3 regions of the Bittarella sp. HCP28S3_D9 genome follow, and region 3 is predicted to be linked to each of the others. Evidence: riboswitches for the same ligand, from Rfam matches in the RefSeq annotation. Region 3 holds a riboswitch; each other region holds the start of a gene.
What was found. Region 3 has a riboswitch for cobalamin ahead of ACTNAU_RS10430 (immunoglobulin-like domain-containing protein). Riboswitches for the same ligand answer to the same signal wherever they lie in the genome.

Region 1 (6,837 bases), on a different contig from region 3:
CGGCGGTGTTCTCCTGTTCCACTGCCGCCCAGACGAGACTCTTGTCCAGTTTGACGGTGTCGAAGGGGAGGGCCAGCACCGAGCTCAAGTTGGAGTAGCCGGTGCCAAAGTCATCCAGCCCCAGGCGGATGCCCATCTGCCGCATCTCCCGGGCGAATTCGCCCACCAGCTCCGGCGTTTCGGCCAGGGCGGTCTCGGTGAACTCGATCACGATCTGGGAGAAGGGGACGCCGCTGTCCCCGATGATCCGGCGCACCCGCTCCACCACCCCCGGCTGCCCGAACATCACCGCCGAGAAGTTGACGTGCACCCCCTCCACCGAGATGCCCCGCTCCCCGAGGGAGAGCAGGTAGCGGCAGACCCGCTCCAACACCTGGTAGGTCAGCTCCACAATGTCGCCGGTCTCCTCGGCCAGGGGGATGAACTCCGCCGGCGAGACCGGGTCGGCGGGGGTGCCCTCGATGCGCATCAGCGACTCGGCGTAGAGAAAGCGGCCGCTGGACACGTCGTAGATGGGCTGGTAGCGCAGGGAGAAAGCACCCTGGGAACAGGCCCGCTTCACCGCCTGCAACACCTGCTCCCGGCGGCGGATCTCCCCCAGCATGGCGGGCCCGCAGTAGCAGATGTTGCGGCCGGGCCGGCGCTTGGCCTGGGAGACGGCGTAGGCGATCCCGCCGGCCAACCCCTCGGCGGTGTCGGCGCTGTTGGGGTACTGCACCACCCCCATGGCCCAGGACAGGGGGCGCAGGTAGTTGCCCGCCCGCCAGGGCAGGGCCATCCGCTCCCGAATGGCCCCCAGCACCCGGCCCACCTCCTCCCGCCCGCCGTCGCGGATGAGGACGGCGAACTCGTCCCCGCCGAAGCGAAAGACGTTTTTCTCCCCCGCCAGCCGCTGCAGCCAGCCGCAGACTTCTTTTAAAAAGAGGTCCCCCACCGACTGGCCGAAGCGGCTGTTGATCTGTTTGAAGTCCCGCAGGGAGAGGACCGCCACCGTGAAGGTGGGCAGCCGCTTTTCAAAGAGGAGCAGGTCGATGAGGTTGACCAGCTCCTGCCGGTTGGGCGCGCCGGTGAGGGAGTCCAGAGACATCTGTTTGTTCTGCAGGTGCAGGTAGATGATGAGCAGGGCGCAGGCCGCCGCCGAGCCCGATAGGATGACGGTGGGGTAGAACTGCTGCACCAAAATGACGACGAAGGCCACCGCCGGGAAGGAGAGGAGGATGGTCCTCGTCGAGCGCTCCACCGCCCGGCGAAAGCGCAGCACCAGCAGGATGCTGGCGGCGCAGTAGGCGTAAAAGAGCAGGTAGGTCAGGGCGATCCACTCCCCCTGCCGGTAGCCGCCCTCGGGGGTGATGGAGAAGAGCTTGCCGGTGAGGGGGTCGGCCAGGGCCAGCAGGGCGTAGAGGGCGCCGGGGGCGATTCCCCCGGCAAAGACCCAGCGCAACATGGGCTGCCCCTTGCAGAGGATGGCGGCCGAGTAGAGGAAATAGGCCAGCCCCATCAAGGGGGTGCAGACAAAATAGAGGGTGGTCACCCCCCAGACCAGCCACTGGGGGACCAGGTCGGGGCGCATCAGCAGCAGGGTAGAGAGGATGTTGGTGGACACCGCCAAAAAGGTGACGATCAGGCAGCCCTGAAACACCCGGTTTTTTAAGCTGGGCAGCGGGCTGCCCCGGCGGGAATACCCCCAGATGATGAGCAGTATGACTGCCGAAACGCATTCCGGCGCGATGTCCCAGCGCATGTGATCCCTCCGCCGCCCCGCAGGGCAAAGAATAAAATCAAGAATCAAAAATCAAAGGATAAAATATGTCAAAACTGTAAAGATACGTTCATCATAGTCGAAAACTGCAAAAAAGGCAATGAAAATCCACTGCCGTCCTCCCCCCGCCGCCCCTCTGTTTGGAAAAGGGCGCCAAAAGGGGTATAATGAAAGGCAGAAAGCGCGCCCCGCGCCGGAGAGAGATGTGGCGTGGGGCGCGGGGAGGGTGGATACATTGGCCAACATCTTTGACTATCTGGAATGGCGGGGCGACCTGCGCTTTGACCAGGCGCCCTTTACCTGCGTGGACGACCTCATCCTCTGCCGGCTGTCCTACGTCCCCTTTGACGGGGTGGTCCCCCCGCTGGGGGAGGGGGGAGCGATTCCCCTGCGCCGGGCGGCGGAGCGGCTCCTCTCCCCGGCCTTTGCCCGCCAGACGGAGGCCATGTGGGCGCGCGACCGCGACCTGCTGCGGGCCCTGGCTGCCAGCGCCCGCTTTGGCGAGATGCCCCTTTGGGGCTATGTCAACGACGTGGACGCCGACGAGCAAAAGCAGTTTTCCGCCCTCTGCGCCCTGCCCGGCGACGGCACCGGATTCGCCGCCTTCCGGGGGACCGACAACACCCTGGTGGGCTGGAAAGAGGACTTTAACATGGGCTTTGCCACCCCGGTGCCCGCCCAGAGGGAGGCGGTCTCCTACCTCTGCCAAGCGGTGGAGCGGGGGCCGGCGACCTGGCGGGTGGGGGGCCACTCCAAGGGGGGCAACCTGGCCGTCTACGCCGCCGCCTTCGCCCCGGCCCCAGTGCAAGAGCGGCTGCTCTGGGTGCAGAACAACGACGGCCCCGGCTTTGACGGCGGGGTGCTGGAGGGCCCGGGCTACCGGGCGGTGCGGGAGCGGGTGCACACCTACCTGCCCCAGTCCTCGGTGGTGGGGATGTTGCTGGAACACGAGGAGGCCTACACGGTGGTCCACAGCGGCCAGGTGGGGCTGATGCAGCACGACCTCTACTCCTGGGAGGTGAAGGGCCCCGGCTTTGTCTGCCTCGACGAGGTGAGCGCCAGCAGCAAGTTCATCGACAAGACCCTCAAGGACTGGGTGGCCGGGATGAGCAGGGAGGAGCGGGCCACCTTCTTTGACACCCTCTACCAGCTGCTGGCGGGCACCCAGGCCAAGACGGTGGGCGAGCTCTCCGGCGACTGGCTGCACAGCGCCGGGGCGGTGCTGCAGTCCCTCAAAAATGTGGATGAGGACACCCGCCGCCTGATGGGCCAGGTGATGGGCGGCCTCTTTCGCTCGGCGCGGGAGAACCTGCGTACCGCCCACCCTCGGGGCGAGGGGCCGGAGCGGCGTCTGGAGTAGGGGACCCTCGCCCCGGGGCGGGGATCCCCTGCCACCGCCGGGGAGCAAAGGCCCTTGCAGTCGCCTCTGCGGCCGGCGGGGGCGGCGGACTTCTCTGTCAAGGGGGCCAGGGCGGAGGGGCGACAGCTCCTCCTGTCATCTGACGGCCCGCCCGGCCCCTGCACCCGTTTTCCCTTTTCTGCCGGGAGAACTTCCATACCATCCGCTCCGGGGCGTGGGCCGGAGCGGCGTCTGGAGTAGGGGACCCTCTTGCCCCGGGGCGGGGAGCGGGGTCGTCTGCGGCTCGGTCCCCTGTCGCCGCCGGGAAGGGGGGCTTGCTTCCCTGCAGGGGGCGTCGGTCTTCTCTTTCAAGAGGGCCGGCGGAGCGGAGGCGGGTGTCCGTCTCCTTTTGTGGGAGGCGCGAAGGGGAGATCGCACCCAAAGACCGGCGGGGCCTTTCGGCTCTTTGGGTTGCAGGCGGCGGATTCTCCTGTCATCTGGCGGCCCGCCCGGCCCCTGCACCCGTTTTCCCTTTTCCGCCGGGCGGGGGGTCCACCCGGCGCCCCTGTGGGAGGGAAGCGGCTGCCCCCTGGTTGGGGCGGGGTGAAATGGGCCTTTCCCCCCGACGCTCTGCCCAAACCCCGTCGAGGGCTTCTCCATGCGCCTCGGCGCTTCGGGCCCCCTCTCAAAACGCGCTTGTTGTGGCACTTTATCGCCGCAATATCGGCGAAATGACGGTTGACTGGGTGCACAAGATGTAGTATGATTTGACCAATCTGTTTCAGAATCAAACTAGATATGGAAACGAAAGCACGCGGGTGCCCGGCCTGTCATCGGGCCGGGCGGCAACAGGGAAGACGGGTGAAAAGCCCGCGCGGTCCCGCCGCCGTAAGGAGAGAGCGCGCCCCAACTGCCACTGGCTCCCCGGGAGCTGGGAAGGCGGGGCGCGCGTGGAATCCGAGCCGGAATACCTGCCCGCTGTGCGCGCGCTGCCACGGTGTATGGCGTCAAGCGGGCTCTGGTGAGTGACCTTTGTCGCGCCCCTGCCCTTTGGCCGGCAGGGGCTTTTCAGCGCTCTGGGCGTCTCCAGCGGTTTTCTGAAACCACTTTGATGGGAGGACACAATACGATGATCGAGTCGATTCGCAAGCGCAGCGGGGACATTGTCCCCTTTGATCCGGAGAAGATCACCTGGGCCATCTTCAAGGCGGCCGCCGCCGTAGGGGGAGACGACTGGCAGCGGGCGGAGGAGCTCTCCCGCCAGGTGGTGGAGATGGCCACGTCCCGCACCGGCGTGCTGGACGTGGAGGAGGTGCAGGACATGGTGGAAAAGGTCCTCATCGAAAACCGCCACGCCCGCACCGCCAAGGCCTACATCCTCTACCGGGAGAAGCGCCAGGGCGCGCGGGAGGCCAACGCCCTCATCGGCGCTACCATCGACATGTTCTCCCAGTACCTGGACGACATGGACTGGAAGATCCAGGAGAACGCCAACACCCAAAAGTCCATCAACGGGATGAACAACTACATCCGCGAGGCCTTTACCAAGCAGTACTGGCTCCACGAGATCTATCCCGAGGAGATCCGCCGCGCCCACACCTCGGGGGACCTGCACCTGCACGACCTGGGCTTTTTCGGCCCCTACTGCGCCGGATGGGACCTGCGCCAGCTGCTGATGCAGGGCTTTGGCGGGGTGCCCGGAAAGGTGGAGAGCGGCCCGGCCAAGCACCTGCGCTCCTTTTTGGGGCAGATCGTCAACTCCACCTTCACCACCCAGGGCGAGTCGGCCGGCGCCCAGGCCTGGTCCTCCTTTGACACCTACTGCGCCCCCTTTATCCGCTACGACCACATGGACTACGCCTCGGTGAAACAGGCGCTGCAGGAGTTCATCTTCAACCTCAACGTCCCCACCCGGGTGGGCTTTCAGTGCCCCTTCTCCAACCTGACCTTCGACATCGTGGTCCCCTCCACCCTCAAGGACGAGTGCGTGGTCATCGGCGGCCAGCCCATGGACGCCTGCTACGGCGACTTTCAGGCCGAGATGGACCTGCTCAACACCGCCTTCTGCGACGTGATGATGGAGGGGGACCGCCACGGCCGGGTCTTCACCTTCCCCATCCCCACCATCAACGTCACCAAGGAGTTTGACTGGCAGAGCCCGGTGGTGGACAAGTTCATGGAGATCACCTGCAAGTACGGCATCCCCTACTTCTCCAACTACATCAACTCCGACCTCTCCCCCGAGGACGCCCTCTCCATGTGCTGCCGGCTGCGCCTTGACACCAGCGAGCTGCGCAAGCGGGGCGGCGGCCTCTTCGGCTCCAACCCCATGACCGGCTCCATTGGGGTGGTCACCCTCAACCTGCCCCGGCTGTGCTACCTGGCCCAGGACGAGGAGGACCTGATGCAGCGGCTGGACGGGCTGCTGGAACTGGCCAAGAACAGCCTGGAGATCAAGCGCAAGACCATTGAAAAGCAGACCGAAAACGGGATGTACCCCTACTCGGCCCACTACCTCAAAGAGGTCAAGGCTCGCACCGGCTCCTACTGGTTCAACCACTTCAACACCATCGGCCTGGTGGGGATGAACGAGGCCTGTCGCAACTTCCTGGGCTGCGAGATCACCGCCCCCGAGGGCCAGCAGTTCGCCCTGCGGGTGCTGGGCCACATGCGGGAGGTCATCACCCGCTTCCAGGAGGAGACCGGCCACGTCTACAACCTGGAGGCCACCCCCGCCGAGGGGACCAGCTACCGCCTGGCCCAGCTCGACCGGGACCGCTACCCCGACATCCTCACCGCCGGGGAGGAGGTGCCCTACTACACCAATTCCACCCAGCTGCCGGTGGGCTACACCGACGACATCTTCGAGACCCTCGACCTGCAGGACGACCTGCAGTGCATGTACACCGGCGGCACGGTGCTCCACCTCTACCTGGGCGAGCAGATCCGGGACATCGAGGTGGCCAAGGCCCTGCTGCAAAAGGCCTTTACCAACTACAAGCTGCCCTACCTCTCCCTGACCCCCACCTTCTCGGTCTGCCCCGAGCACGGCTACATCAGCGGCGAGGTGTACAGCTGCCCCGACTGCGGCGCCGCCACCGAGGTGTGGAGCCGGGTGGTGGGCTACCTCCGCCCGGTGCAGAACTTCCACAAGGGCAAGAAGGAGGAGTACCGCCAGCGGGTCAAGTACGTCATCAAAGAGAGCGAGCTCTCCGGGGCGGCCGCCCAGTGAGGGTCGCCGGCATCCAGCGCACCAGCACCATCGACTTCCCCGGGGTGCTGGCCTGCGTCCTCTTCACCCGCGGCTGCGACACCGACTGCTTTTACTGCCACAACCGCGACCTGTTGGGCCCCGGCGACTGCCTGCCCGAAGGGGAGGTGGAGGCCTTTTTGAAAAAGCGCCAGGGGCTGCTGGACGGGGTGGTGGTCAGCGGCGGGGAACCGCTGCTCCAGCCCGATCTGGAGGAGTTTCTGGCCGCCCTCAAGGCCATGGGCTACCGGGTCAAGCTGGACACCAACGGCCGCCAGACCCAGCGGGTGCTGGCCCTGGCGGAGGCGGGGCTCTGCGACTACCTGGCCATCGACTGGAAGGCCCCCCGCCGACAGTACCTCCAGGTGTGCGGCGTCCCCCCCGAACAGGGGTACGACGCCACCCGCGAGACCCTCTGCCAACTGGCCGAGAAGGGGATCCCCTGCGAGGCGCGGACCACCCTCTACCCCGGGCTCACCGCCGGGGCGC
Region 2 (6,837 bases), on a different contig from region 3:
GGTGGCGCTGTCGCTCTGGGCCAGGGTCTGGGCGCTCTCCAGCGCATGGCGCAGGGCGCCCAGGGCGTTCCAGGAGTATTCGCCGGCGGCGTTCCCCTCCTGGGCGCCGTCGAGAAGGGCCTGGGCGGCCTCGATCTGCGCCCCCAGTTCCCCGCCGCGTTCGGCCGGTTCGATGGTGGTCAGTTTGAAGATCCCCGCCGCGGCGAGGAGGGCAAAAATGCCCACAACGGCCCACAGGCGGGCCCTTTTTTTCCAGGTGCTCATCGGCATCTCCCCCTTGGTTTGGTCCGTGCACGCAAAGGGCGACCGGCGACGGGGCCGGTCGCCCTTTTCAGCGGGTGGGTGCGAACAGATAAGGCGGTCAGACCCGCCGGCGGCGCTTGCAGGCGAGGGCCAGCGAAAGGGCGGCCAGCGCGGCGGCAAGCAGAGCTGCCGGAGCGGAGGCGTCGGCGGTGTTGGCGCTGGCGTCGCCATTGCCCCCCTCTGCGCCGGACTCATCCAGCAGGGCGGCGGCCTGCTGGGCCACCTCGTCGGCCAGCCGGCCGTTTTGCAGGTACTTTAGGTCCCCTTCCAGGATGCCGTCGCGGTAGCCCTGGATCTCCCGAGCGATCGCCAGCAGCTCGGCGGCGTTTTCGGCGGTGACGGGGATGGGCTGTCCGTCCTTCATCAGCAGCTGGGCGGTCATCAGGTTGACCAGGTCCACCTTGGCCGGGCTCAGGTGCTGCTCGATCTCGGAAATTTTGGCCAGGTCGGCGGGGAGCAGCCCCTCCAGCGCCCGGTCCAGCTCCTGGATGAGGGGGCGGCTCTCCAGGGTGATCTCCGCCCCGCCGAGTTTGTCGGAAATCAACTGGGCGGCAGCGGCCATCTGCTCCTCGATGGCGGCCACCCGGGCGCGGCTGTCGGCCAGCCGCTGCCAGTTGGCCAGTTTTTCCCGCTGGGCGTCGGGGAGGGCCTCATAGCGCGATTGCAGGCTGTCCACCGCGGCGCGGTCGCCGGAGGTGAGGGCGGAAAGGGCGGGCAGGGCGGCGATGTCCTCGTCCAGCTTCTGGACGATCGCCTCCTGGCGCAGGGCCTCGATGGCGGCCGCCGCCCTTTGCAGGGTGTCGGCGCCGGCGATCTGCGATTGCTCCTGGGCGGCGAGGGCCTCGTAGGCCGAGAGCAGGGCGCTCACCTTGTCCGCGTCTTGCAGGGTGAGGGACGGGAGGTCGAGAGAGGCGATGCTCTGGTTGATGCGGGCGATGGGGTCGGCGGTGGAGAGGGCCAAGATCTCCTCCAACTTGCCGTGGTTTGTCACCTTGGCCTGTTCGGCGGCGGAGAGGGCGCGGTAGCGGGTCTCCACCCGCCGGGCCTCCGCCAGGTTGACGTAGCGGTAGGAGCTGGCGTCGGGCAGCCGCTCGATCTGGCGCTGCACGTCGGCGGCGGTGATGGCGGTATCCCCCTTGTTGCCGTAGCAGTAGAGGTAGCCAGCGTCGTTGTACCAGACCAGCGAGCCGTTGGGGGCGATGGCGATGCTCTGGGTGCAGTACTGGCGGCGGCCGATGCCCGGGACCACCTCCACCTGGGGCGCGGTCTGGCCCTCTTTATCCTTTAAGATGAAGAGGTTGTCGGAAGACTCGTTGGCCACGAAGTAGAGATAGACCTGGTTGCCGTTTTCGGCGCTGGCATAGGCGGTGGTCAGGGCGGCGGAGCCGGCGCTGTTGACCGCGTCGGTCTGGTAGAGGGTGATCATGGTGTTTGTGTCGACGACAAAGACCGGCATCTGCGCGCCAAAGCTCTGGCCGGCCAGGTAGAGCCGATCGTTGTAGATGACCGGGGAGGACTGGGTGTCGCCCCCCGAGATGCCGGCCGTCCACTCCCGCAGGCTGGCCTGGTCCAGCTTGCCGTCGGCGAGCAGCTTGTAGCTGCGCACCGCCGCCCCCGCCGTGGGGTGGCCGGAGGAGAGGTAGACGCGGCCGTCCTTTTCATAGTAAAAGGGGGTGGAGCGGGCGTTGTAGCCGCTGGGCAGCGAGAAGGTGTCGGCCACCGCGCCGGTCTTGTAGTTGACCGACCAGACGGTGCTGGAGCCGGCGTAGTTGGCGTCGGTGAAGAGGGCGTAGTCCCCGGCAAAGGCCACGCCGTTTGTGTTGAAGCCGGCGTCGGAGGGGGAGGCGACGGTCCAGTTTGCGGCCTTCACCTCGGTGGAGCTGGCGGGGTTTTCGTCGGCGGTGTCAAAACAGGCGTAGACCCCGCCGGTGCGGTAGGAGCCGGTGAACACCCGCCCGTCGTGGCAGGTGACCGGGCTCTGCACGGCCGAACCCGGCAGCTCCTGGGTGACGTAGAGCTGTTCGAGGGTCTCGGCGTCAAAGGCGCGCAGGAAGTTTTTCTGCACCCCGGTGGCGTCGGCGTCCAGGTTGTTGATCTCGCAGGGGACGAAGATCTTGCCGTCCCCCGCGCCCAGGATCATGGTGTACTGGTTGTGGGCCGCGCCGAAGACCGGGGCGCTGGCCACCTCCTTGCCGCTGCCCAGCTCGTACTTGCGCAGGCGCTGGAAGCTGTAGCAGTAGACGTAGTTCCCCAGGATGACGGGGGTGCTCGACGAGTCGGTCCAGGTGCTGGAGTCGCCGGTCTGCTTCTCCCACTTGAGCTCGATTTCGGCGGCGGTGGTGGGGGCCTTGGCGTCGGAGACGCCCTTGAGCCCGTCGGCTCCCAAAAACTGGGGCCAGCCCAGTTCCGCCGACGGTTCTGCCGCCAGGGCGGGCAGGCTGCCGGAGGCGCAGAGGCAGAGCGCCAGCAACGCCGCTGCCGCCCGCTTTTTTACAGAGATGTTTCCCATTTTTTCTCTTCCTCTCGATGGTTGCGGGGGATGGGCGGCCGGGGAGGACAACAAAAAAAGACCGTCGTCCGACGGTCTCTCGTGCAAAAAGGGGCGGGCGCAGGGCAGCCCAGCCTGTTTTGGCACTTTTGTCCTCGGCCGGAACTACTCATACACCCTGTTGCGGCAGGTCTCCTGACTCGGATGTCTCCCTACTCTCCAACCCGCCTTCCCAGGTCCAAAAGACCCAGTGGCGGCAGCAAAGCTGCCGTTGGATTTCGCCATCCTCACAGTAGCGGCGACTGTCACGGATTTTCACCGTGTTCCCTTTTGCTCCGCCCCAGAAGGGGCGGACCACAACAAACCATTTTATTTTGATGAGACCACTATACCACGGCCCGGGCCCACAAGTCAATTGAAGGGGGGATTTTGCCGCAGATGTGCGCCCGGCCGCGGGAAGGCCGGTCCATTTTTCCCCGCTGGGCGGGCGGTCTTTGGCGGCGGCTGGATAACGGCGGGGCGGCTGTGAAAAATAAGGAGGAGGAAGGGAGGGGGAGAAACGAATGGACGCATTCACAGCGTATCTGGAGGGGCTTGAGACGGTGCAGCAGCGGGCAGTCCTCGGCGGGGTCCTGCGCTGGGTCGGGGAGACGTTTCCCGACTTGACCCCCAAAATTGCCTGGAGCCAGCCGATGTTCACCGACCACGGCACCTTCATCATCGGCTTTAGCGCCGCCAAGGCCCACCTGGCGGTCGCCCCGGAGAGGGCCGGAATCCTCCGCTTCTCCGGCGCGATCGAACGGGCGGGGTACCGCCACAGCAAGGAGCTCATCCGCATCCCCTGGGGACAGGCGGTGGACTTTGCGCTGCTGGGGGAGATCATCCGCTTCAACCGGGAGGACAAGCGGGACTGCACCAAATTTTGGCGGGGGTAAACCGCCCTCTGCCCCTGCGCGCCGGTTTCCCCCACCGGGGTGGGGGGGGGAGGACGACCCGCGCAGGGGTAGAGAAAAAAGCCCCGGCGCAGACGCGCCAGGGCTTTTTTGTTTGGAGCAGGCGATGGGAATCGAACCCACAACCTCAGCTTGGGAAGCTGATGTTTTACCACTAAACTACGCCTGCACCTGTAAGTGCTTTACTATTATAGTACGGCTTGGCCCCAAACGTCAAGCCCCGGGCGAGAAATTACAAAAAAATTCCCGATCCCCACCCCTTCGACAGGGCGTGGGACAACTGTGGAAAAAAGGGCGTTGTACTTGGGTGAAAAAGGTGCTATTTTAGAGGGGAGAAAGAGGGGAGTCGCGAGATGAAAGAGGCAAAGGGGGAGAAGCGGGTGTGGATTTTGTACGCGGTGCTGTCGGCGGTGTTTGCCGCCCTCACCTCGATTTTGGCCAAGGTGGGCATTGAGAAGATCGACTCCAACCTGGCCACCGCCATCCGCACGGCGGTGGTGCTGGTGATGGCCTGGGGGATCGTCTTCCTCACCGGCGCCCAGGCGGGGCTGCGGCAGATCGGCGGGCGCAGCCTGGTCTTTTTGGTGCTGTCGGGGCTGGCCACCGGGGCCTCCTGGCTGTTTTACTACAAGGCCATCCAGATGGGGGAGGTCTCCCGGGTGGTGCCCATCGACAAGTTCAGCGTGGTCATCACCATGGTGCTGGCCTTTGTCTTTTTGCACGAAAAAATCACCCTGAAGACCGCCCTGGGCGGGGTGCTGATCACCGCTGGGACCTTTGTCATGATTTTGTGATCCGGCCGGGCGGACGAGGGGCGGACCCCGTCGGGGGCGCCGAAGGCGGGCGAGCGGACCGCGGCAACAGGCGGGGGAGAGGGGATGCCTTCTCCCCCGCCTGTTTCTGCGCCCTTTGGGCGCTGGAGGGGGGCGCCCTCTCCCCGCAAACTGCGCCCAGGGGGCAGAGAGGGACCGCGCCCTCCCCCGCCGTCAATCGGCGTTTTGCGTATATCGGCACCTGGGGAAATGGGAGCAGCCCCAAAACTGCTCTCCCGCATGCGCCCCTCTGGTGGCCGTTCTGAGGACGAGTTTGCCCCCGCATCTCGGGCAGACTTTATTGGCCGACGGACTGGCGGGTGAATGGTGCTTTTTGTGTATATTTTCGATGTGCGACCGCTTTTCGGAATCGCCCGCTTGCGCCAGTGGGGCCAGCCGGTCGTACAGCTCATCGATTTTTTGGGGTTTGAGCTGGCTGCCCAGCCCTCTTGCCGTCTGGGCTATATCGGACAGGACGTCGTATCGGTTGACGACGCGGTGTTCCCGGCTGGTCAGGCGGATGTCTTTTAATGTGCAGCGATCGCTAAAGACGATATAGGAGAGAAAGGGGACAAAATCCTCCTGTAAAAACGCCTTCAGCCATTTCAGATGCACCTTGTTCTGCACGATCGGGTTGAGAAATGAAACTTTTTTTGCACGGCCCTTCCCCGCGGGCAGGGTCTGCGTCCAGTATGAGTTGGTTTCGGTGCCAAAGATCCACCCGCTGTAGTTTTTTGATTCAAAGACATATATGCCCGACTCGTGGAGGAAAATGACGTCTATCTCTGTTTTTCCCCCGTCCTGCTTTGGCAAATAGCAGTTGAAGAGGAAGCGCTTGTAACCCGGCAGTTGCCGCAGGCACCGGTAAGTATAAAACTCGCCAAGCAGCCCCTTGTCCCTTCGGACGCGCCAGTAGGGGTTGCGGGTTTGTTTGAAATACGCCGTCTTTTCGTATCTTTTTCGCGCGATCTCACAGGCCAAAAAGGCGGTTGCGACGACGGCCAAAAGCAATATCATAGGCTCCCCCCTGTGCGTCTGTCTGCTGTGCTGCAGCGCGCTGTTTCGGCTGTTCGATCGCCCTTTTCGCCGCATTTCCGCTTTTGCCGAAAAGCAGTGCTGCCGGCCTTCCCCAGAGGCGGAAAAACGGCGGTCCACAGGGGCTTGCCGCTGCTGTGACAGGGTTTTTATTGACCAAAGGGGACCTGTTTTTTTCGAGTTCTCCCCTGGTCTCCACCCAGTTTTCCGCGTGGCCGCAGTCGCAGCAGACATAGCGGATGACGGGGATCTTCCCCATCGGGGTCATGGACGAGGGGGAGATGTTGCTGCCGCTGGCATGGCGATTCGGAGCGTCTGGGACGCGGACGGTGTTTTGCGAACCGCACTTGGGCCATCTTCTCGCATTCTCCACTTCTTCATCTCCCTTCCCCCTATATTATAGGTTTGTCCTGCGGGGGAGCGCAAGTGAAAAGGGGAAAGATCTCGCAGAGTTTTGGCCGCTGCGCTATTCCCGTGTTCCCTGTATCCCCTCTTGTGGCTGGGTGCGGCTGAAAGGTGAGGGCGCGCCGACCGCCGTGCGGCGGGAAAAAGAGAAACGACACCGCTTTGGCGGTGCCGTTTCTCTTTTGGGGAAGGGCATTTTCTCGCGAGAGGATCGCCCTTCGCGGACTAGATGTTGAAGCTGGGCGGCTGCTTTTTGGCCGGGTCGAAGGACTGGCCGCCGGGGTAGGACAGGTCGAAGTAGATGCGCGAATCCACCGTGGTGCCCCACTCTTTCTGGCTGCCGGTGTCCTGAATGCGGTTGAAGGCCTCGCGGAACATGGTGTTGTGGGCCTCCTCCCGGTTGAGGAGGAAGTCGATGGTGTCCCGCACCCCCTTGTCGTCGATTTGGCGGTAGAGGTACTGGTAGACCACCTTGGCCCGCTGCTCGGCGGCGATGTCCGAGAGGATGTCGGCTGCCAGGTCGCCGGTCTCGTTGACGTAGGCGGCTGTCCAGAGGTAGCCGGAGGCATTGGCCAGCATGGGGGTCAGCCCGGTGAGGACGTGGGCCTCCACGTTCCCCACGGTGGCGTGGGCGGCGTCCAGGTCATGGCCGTTGAGCAGGTTGACTGCGGTGGCCACCATCTCCATGTGGCAGAGCTCCTCGGCGGCCACGTCCAAAAACAGGTCTTTGATCTCCGGGTCCTTGATGCGCATGCTCTGGGACAGGTACTGCAGGGCGGCCTTCAGCTCGCCCTGGGGCCCGCCCAACTGCTCCTGCAGCATGGCGGCGTAGTTGGGGTTG
Region 3 (6,837 bases):
GACCTGCAGAACTTCGACCTCACCGGCAAGGAGTTTGAGCGCCGGCTGGACGAGGTCTACATCACCGTCAACAAAAACGCCATCCCCTTTGACCCCAAGAGCACCTTTGTCACCAGCGGCATCCGCGCCGGCAGCCCGGCGGTCACCACCCGCGGCCTCAAGGAAGCGGACATGACCGAGATCGCCGAGCTCATCTACCTGGCCGCCGCCGACTTTGCGGGCCAGGCCGACGCCATCCGCCAGCGGGTGGGGGCCCTGTGCGAAAAATATCCCCTCTACCTCTAAAAAACAGGGGAGACTGTGTTACAATAGCAGATGGGCCGGCGGGGAGAAGCCCGCCGGCCCATCTGTTTTGACTTCACTTTGCAAAAAACAGGAGGAGACCGCCATGCCCTTGGCCGACCGCATTCGCCCCCAGACCCTCGACGAGGTGGTGGGCCAGCAACACCTGCTGGCCCCCGGCTCGGTCTTTCGCAACATCGCCGACTCGGGGCAGATCCCCAACATGATCTTTTACGGCCCTTCGGGGGTGGGGAAGACCACCGTGGCCCGCATCGTGGCCAAGCAGGCGGGGAAGGAACTCCACCGCCTCAACGGCACCACCGCCTCCACCGCCGACATCAAGCAGATCATCGCCGAGCTGGACACCTTCTCCGGCGCGGGGGGGATTCTCCTCTACCTGGACGAGATCCAGTACCTGAACAAAAAGCAACAGCAGACCCTGCTGGAATTTTTGGAGGACGGCTCCATCACCCTCATCGCCTCCACAACCGAAAACCCCTATTTTTACGTCTACAACGCCATTCTCAGCCGCTCCACCATCTTCGAGTTCCGGCCGGTGGAGCCACAGGAGGTCAAGCGGGCGGTGCTGCGCGCCTTTGAGAAGATGGCGGGGGAGATGGGCTACCCCATCCACTGCCCCGACGAGGTGGCCGACTACATCGCCCAGAGCTGCGGGGGGGATGTGCGCAAGTCCCTCAACGCGGTGGAGCTGTGCTGCAACGGCACCGGCTTTGACGAGGGCGGGGAGGAAAAGACCATCACCCTGGAGCGGGCGATGCAGGTGGCCCAGCGCTCGGCCATGCGCTACGACCGGGACGGCGACGCCCACTACGACGTGATGAGCGCTCTGCAAAAGTCGATCCGCGGGTCCGACCCGGACGCGGCCGTCCACTACCTGGCCCGGCTGCTGGCGGCGGGGGACCTGCCCTCGGCCTGCCGGCGGCTGCTGGTGATCGCCAGCGAGGACGTGGGTCTGGCCTACCCCCAGTGTGTGGCCATCGTCAAGGCCTGCGTCGACAGCGCCCTGCAACTGGGGCTGCCCGAGGGGCGCATCCCCCTGGCCCAGGCCGCCATCCTCATGGCCACCGCCCCCAAATCCAACTCGGCCAACCTGGCCATCGCCGCCGCCATGGCCGACGTGGAGGCGGGCCGCTACTCCGACGTGCCCGCCTCCATCAAAGACGCCCACTACGGCGGGGCGGCCAAGATGGGCCGCGGGCTCAGCTACCGCCTGCCCCACGACTACCCCGACCACTATGTGGCCCAGCAGTACCTGCCCGACAGCCTGCGCGGCCGGGTCTACTACCAGTACGGCCCCAACAAGACCGAGCAGGCCGCCAAGGCCTACTGGGACGGGATCAAGGCCCGCCACAAGGAGGGGGAGAAGTAGCCCCTTTCCAGCAAAAAAGCCGCCCCCGCCGCAACGCGCGGCGGGGGCGGCTTTTGGCTGCCGAAAAACGGGGTCATTCCTGGGGATCTTCGCCCTTTTGGCGGGCCTCTTCCTCGGCCTTGAGGCGGGCTTTCTCCTCGGCGTCCCGGCGGCGGGCCTCCTCCTTCTCGGCCTTGAGGGCGGCCACCGCGGCGTTGGCCTCTTCCGAACCGGCGATCATCACCTTGCCGTCGATGTAGACGATCTCACCCTCCTCGACCTGGCTGTACCCCTCGTAGTCAAAGTCGTCGGGTTCCTCCCGCTCCTCCTCGGGGAGGATGTCCAGGTCGTCGTAGGTGATGGCGGCCTGCCGGCGGCGGGCCTCCCGCTCCTGCTGGGCCCGCTCGGCCTTCTCCTCCTTGCGCTCCCGGTGGGTCTGGATGGAGTACCAGACCATGGCCACAAAGAAGAGCAGCAGCAGCACGCTGAAGGCCAGGAAGATCCACTGCCAACTGCCCCACTGGGCCAGCGGGGTGCGCACCAAAAAGAGGACGCAGGAGATCAAAATGAAGAGGATGGCTATTGCAACAAAAATTCCCATGGGGGAGATCGCTCCTTTTTCGTTTCAAGTCGGCGCCCCTTGCTCGCCGGGATCGATATTTTTTATCATACCATGAAACCGGCCGCAAAACAAGGAAGGCCGTCGATTTTGCGGGGAGGCCGCCCCCTGCCGAAAGGGGGAAAAATCGCTTGGTCAGGCATTGACAATTCCAAAAAATGCCTGTATCATAGGGGTGTCGGTACAGCCTTTTGGCTGTGGAGGCGGCGGGCAAAAGCCCTGCCGCCGGACGGGGAATGCGGTGCAAATCCGCAGCAGCTCACTCTACTGTGAGAGGGGACGAACCCCGCAACCACTGGCGCGCGTTCTGGGCGCGCGCTGGGAAGGGCGGGGGGAGGAGTGGCGGCCAACAGGCCGCCCGCAGCCTCAAGTCAGGATATCCGCCGGCGCATTGGAACCTATCTTTCGGTGAGGAAAAGACGGTACAATAGTGCGCGGGGGCATGTCCTGGCCCCCCAATCATGTTTGTACGCTCTTTGGGGCCCGCCGAGTTTCGGCGGGCCCTTTCCTTTTTCCCCCGAAGGGAACAAAAAAGGAGAGAGACAATGACAAAACGACTGACAAGCTTGGTCCTGGCGCTCTGCCTGGCGCTGGGCGCCCTGCTGACCCCGGCCTATGCCGCGGCCGGCGCCCCTCGGGGCGGCGCCGGGATTAGCACCACCCTGCGGGTCGAGGGGTACGGCTTTACGGCGGTTGAGCCGACGGCCGTCACCCTGCCCGACACCTACAAATCCCTGCCCGAATACGGCCTCACGGCCTGGGCGGACAAGGACCCCGGTTTTTACACCCCCCTGCACCTGCTGGCGCAGTACTGCGTGGACAACGGCCTGAACCCGGCGGACGTTATCGACGCCACTCCCGGCTTTTTGCAGGACTTTTTGGACACCAACGCCGACGCCCCGACCGATGTCTATTTCATGTACATGGTCAACGACGCCTATCCCGCAAAGGACGGCACCGGCTACCTCATCGACGGCTGCCCCCTGGCAAATGGCGACGAGGTCACCCTATACGACCTCTGGTACAGTGCATACGCCGGCAGCCTCTACACCTATTTTGCCGGTGATAGCCTGACGGCCAACACCGGCGAACCCGTCTCGGTCACCCTCATGGGCACCGCGGGGATGAATGCCGCCGCGGCGTCGCCGGTCAAGGGGGCCACCATCCTCGCCTCTAAAGACGGCGGGGCAGAGGCCGAGGTGGGCACCACCGACGAAAACGGCGTCGCCTCCCTCACCTTTGACGAGGCGGGCCTGTACACCCTCTCCGCTGTCCGCAAGAGCAGTTGGTACGACAGCAAGGGGAATCCGGCTATCGACATCAGCCGCCCCTATGCCGAGCTGACGGTCACCGAGGTGACCTACACCGACGCCGAGGCGGTGGCCAAGGCCAAAGGCGAGCTGGATCTGGGCGACCTCTCGGCGGTGAAGGGCGATTTGACCCTGCCCACCGCCGGCAGCGCCGGGACCAGCATCGCCTGGCAGAGCGACAATCAAGCGGTTCTCGGCGACAACGGCAAGCTCACCCGCCCCACCGACGGGGTGGATGTGACCCTCACCCTTACCGCCACCATCTCCCGCGGCAACGCGAGCGACACCAAGGTCTTTTCGGTCACCGTCAAGGCCGTCACCGCCGACGAGGTGCGCGCCGAGATCCAGGCCGCGGTGGACGGGGTGAGCCTCTCCGCGACCACCGGCCTCTATGTGCGGGAGACCGATTGGGACAGCGATTACAACGACGTGCCGGTGGACAATATTGAGACCACCTGGCAGTTGCGGATGGACCGCACCGACATTTTGGTCGAGGTGGTCTCCAGCGGCAACGCCAACATCTCCGCTGCGGCGGGCGATGAAAATGGGAAGGTCACCTTCACCGACGAAAAGGTGCAGGGAGAGGTCACCTTCCGCTTCTCCAAGGCGAGTGTCCCCGGCGTCTTTTGCGAAAAGACCGTTCTGGTCACCGTGCCGGCGCACACAAAGACCACCCAGGAGCAGATCGACGGCGCCGCCGCCCTCTTTGGCGGGGCGGACGGATTTGCCCTCATCGGCCTGGACAATGCCGACGCCGACCACGTGGTGGGCCCGCTGAAACTGCAAAAGACCCTCTCCTCCTATGGGGTGAGCGGGTATAGCGACGTCGCGCTGAAGTGGGCGAGTGACAACACCGCTGTTATCGATCCGCCCTCCTACGGCTCCAGCTCGGTGAAGGTCAACCGGCCCGCCTACGGCGAGCTCGACGCCACCGTCAAGCTGACCCTCACCATCGACAAGGACAGTTACACCTCCGGCTCGGTCACCAAGCGGACGGTGGAGATTCCCCTCACGGTCCCCGCCGTCACCCAGCAGGAGCACGACGCCGCCCAGACGGCCGTCGATGCGGCGCTGGCGGGGGTCACCCTCGACGGCTTTACCGAGATGAGCAGCCTGGGGCTGACCGAAATCGACCCCCAGGCGCTGGAATTCGACATTCAGCTCAAGGATGTCAGCGACCTGATCAAGGCGGGGGTGATCGCCGACACCCCCGAGAACAGGGCCATGAGTTACCAGTGGTCCACCGACAGCGCGGCGGCGGATGGGACCAACTACCTCACCGCCAGCTATCTGCGCTGCAATGTCTACCGCAGCGTCGGCGCGCCCGACACCCAGACCAACCTCAAATTGACCCTCACCTACCAGGGGGTCAGCGCCACCAAGACCTTCCCGGTCACCATCAAGGGGATCACCCAGGCCGAGGTGGACGTCGCCAACGCCGAGATGAAGGCCTATGAGGACGCCCTCTTTGACGGCATCAAGGGCGCAAACGAGAGCCCTGACTTCATCACCCACAACCTGGGGTGGGACCGGGCAAACGGCCACGTCTCCTTCTACCGGATGCACAGGGAGGGCGACGCCTTTGTCTACACCCTGAAAAACAGCTCCTGCCCCGGCAACGTGGGGGTGGAGCTGGGCAGCTGGAGCGCCTCTCCCTACGGCTACATCGGCACCACCACCGGTGGTTACGGCGGCTCCAACCTCTTTGAGCTGCTCAAGCGGCCCGACTTTGGCGAGCCCGACGCGCAGGTCACCCTCTCCACCCCTCTGAAGAGCCTGCGCTATGAGAAGGTGAAGAACGCCGACGGCACAGCGGCCGTCCCCGGCATCACCGCCCAGGTCGCGCTGACCATCCCCGCCTTTACCAACGAGGTTGCCGCCCTCTCGGTCGAGGGGCTCGACATCGCGTTGCAGCCGGGGGAGAGCAGCTACACCATCCCGGTGGACGAGGCCAAGGACGAGGTGACCCTCACCCTGAATGTCAAGGACCCCGCCGCCGTCGTCACCGTAAACGGCAAAGAGGTGGGGGCGCAGGCGGTCTCCCTGGCCGCCGAGACCAAGGGAAACCCGGTGCGCGTCACCATCCCCCTGACGGGGGAGGAGACCCCGGTCGTCCTCGCCGTCACCGTGCAGGGGCAGACCAACACCCTCGATCTGGTCCTCAAACGCACCCCGGTGCCCGGCCCGGTTCAGCCCGCTCTCCCCTCCGCCTGGCCGATGCACCAGGGGGATGTCGGCAACAACGCCGTCCTCCCCTCCCTCAAGCCCGCGGGCAGCAGCTCGCTGCTCTGGCAGCAGACCTGCACCGCGGTCGACCCCCTCTGGGGCGGCGGCTATGCCGGTTCCCCCATCCTGGTGGACGGCAAGTTGGCCCTGGTGCGGGACAACCAGGTGCAGCTGCTAAACGCCTCCACCGGCGAGGTGGAGAAGGCGGCGGCCCTGGCGGCCCCGAACGGCTACTACGCCTATCTCGCCTACGGCGAGGGCAAACTCTTTGTCCCCCTGGGGGACGGGCGGGTACAGGTCTTTAGCGCCTCTACCCTCGAATCCCTCTTTTTGACCGAGGGCGTCAGCGGGATGCAGACGCTCTCCACCATCACCTACCGCGACGGCGTCTTCTACACCGGCTTTACCAACGGCTCTTCCGGCAGCCGGTTGAAGGGGTACTTTGCCGCCTTCTCGGCGGCGGATACCGACGGCCGCCGCAGCGATGAGGAGGTGGCCCCCCTCTGGACCTACGGCGTGGACAGCCCCGGCTACTACGGGGCGGGAGCCGCCATGGTGGGCGACTTCATCGTCTTTGCCGGGGACGACGGCGTGCTGGTCTCGGCCGACGCCAAGACCGGTGCCGTCAAGGGGACCCTCGACCTGGGCGGCGGGGTGCGCAGCGCCATTGTCCAGTCGGGCGGGGCCCTCTACTGTGCCACCAAAGACGGCCAGCTCTGCCGCGTCACCCTGAGCGAGGGCGGCGTCCCCACCCTCTCGGCCAAGGCCGCCCTCCCCGCCGGCACCAATGCCAGCCCGGTGGTGGCGGAGGGCAAGGTGTTTGTGGCCGGCGGGACCTTCGCCGACGGCTACCTGGCGGTGTTTGACAGCGCCACCCTGGCCCCCGTCACCCAACTGGCCCTGGCGGCCGCAGGCAACACCCCCACCCTCACCGTTGACGGGGAAGAGGTGAGTGCCTGGTTCACCCAAAACGCCAACCCGGGCGCCCTCTACCGGGCGACCCTCAAAGATGGGCAGCTGACCCTCGCCAC

Region 1: it holds a riboswitch for cobalamin, as region 3 does, so the genes downstream of both, ACTNAU_RS00860 (ribonucleoside triphosphate reductase) here and ACTNAU_RS10430 (immunoglobulin-like domain-containing protein) in region 3, are expected to answer to the same signal.
Region 2: it holds a riboswitch for cobalamin, as region 3 does, so the genes downstream of both, ACTNAU_RS05005 (hypothetical protein) here and ACTNAU_RS10430 (immunoglobulin-like domain-containing protein) in region 3, are expected to answer to the same signal.

The regions. Positions count from the first base shown of each region.
Region 1 is NZ_JBQHTP010000001.1:188,607-195,443, reverse strand. Features, by position in the region: gene ACTNAU_RS00870 (putative bifunctional diguanylate cyclase/phosphodiesterase) at 1-1,741, opposite strand, end outside; gene ACTNAU_RS00865 (Mbeg1-like protein) at 1,995-3,119, shown strand; cobalamin riboswitch at 3,901-4,091, shown strand; gene ACTNAU_RS00860 (ribonucleoside triphosphate reductase) at 4,228-6,330, shown strand; gene ACTNAU_RS00855 (anaerobic ribonucleoside-triphosphate reductase activating protein) at 6,327-6,837, shown strand, end outside.
Region 2 is NZ_JBQHTP010000006.1:44,101-50,937, reverse strand. Features, by position in the region: gene ACTNAU_RS05010 (DUF4430 domain-containing protein) at 1-264, opposite strand, end outside; gene ACTNAU_RS05005 (hypothetical protein) at 362-2,812, opposite strand; cobalamin riboswitch at 2,960-3,165, opposite strand; gene ACTNAU_RS05000 (iron chaperone) at 3,355-3,726, shown strand; tRNA gene ACTNAU_RS04995 (tRNA-Gly) at 3,840-3,913, opposite strand; gene ACTNAU_RS04990 (EamA family transporter) at 4,098-4,538, shown strand; gene ACTNAU_RS04985 (nuclease-related domain-containing protein) at 4,731-5,573, opposite strand; gene ACTNAU_RS04980 (hypothetical protein) at 5,527-5,859, opposite strand; gene ACTNAU_RS04975 (manganese catalase family protein) at 6,222-6,837, opposite strand, start outside.
Region 3 is NZ_JBQHTP010000020.1:8,231-15,067, reverse strand. Features, by position in the region: gene glyA (serine hydroxymethyltransferase) at 1-285, shown strand, start outside; gene ACTNAU_RS10440 (replication-associated recombination protein A) at 389-1,672, shown strand; gene ACTNAU_RS10435 (MFS transporter) at 1,746-2,252, opposite strand; cobalamin riboswitch at 2,433-2,672, shown strand; gene ACTNAU_RS10430 (immunoglobulin-like domain-containing protein) at 2,816-6,837, shown strand, end outside.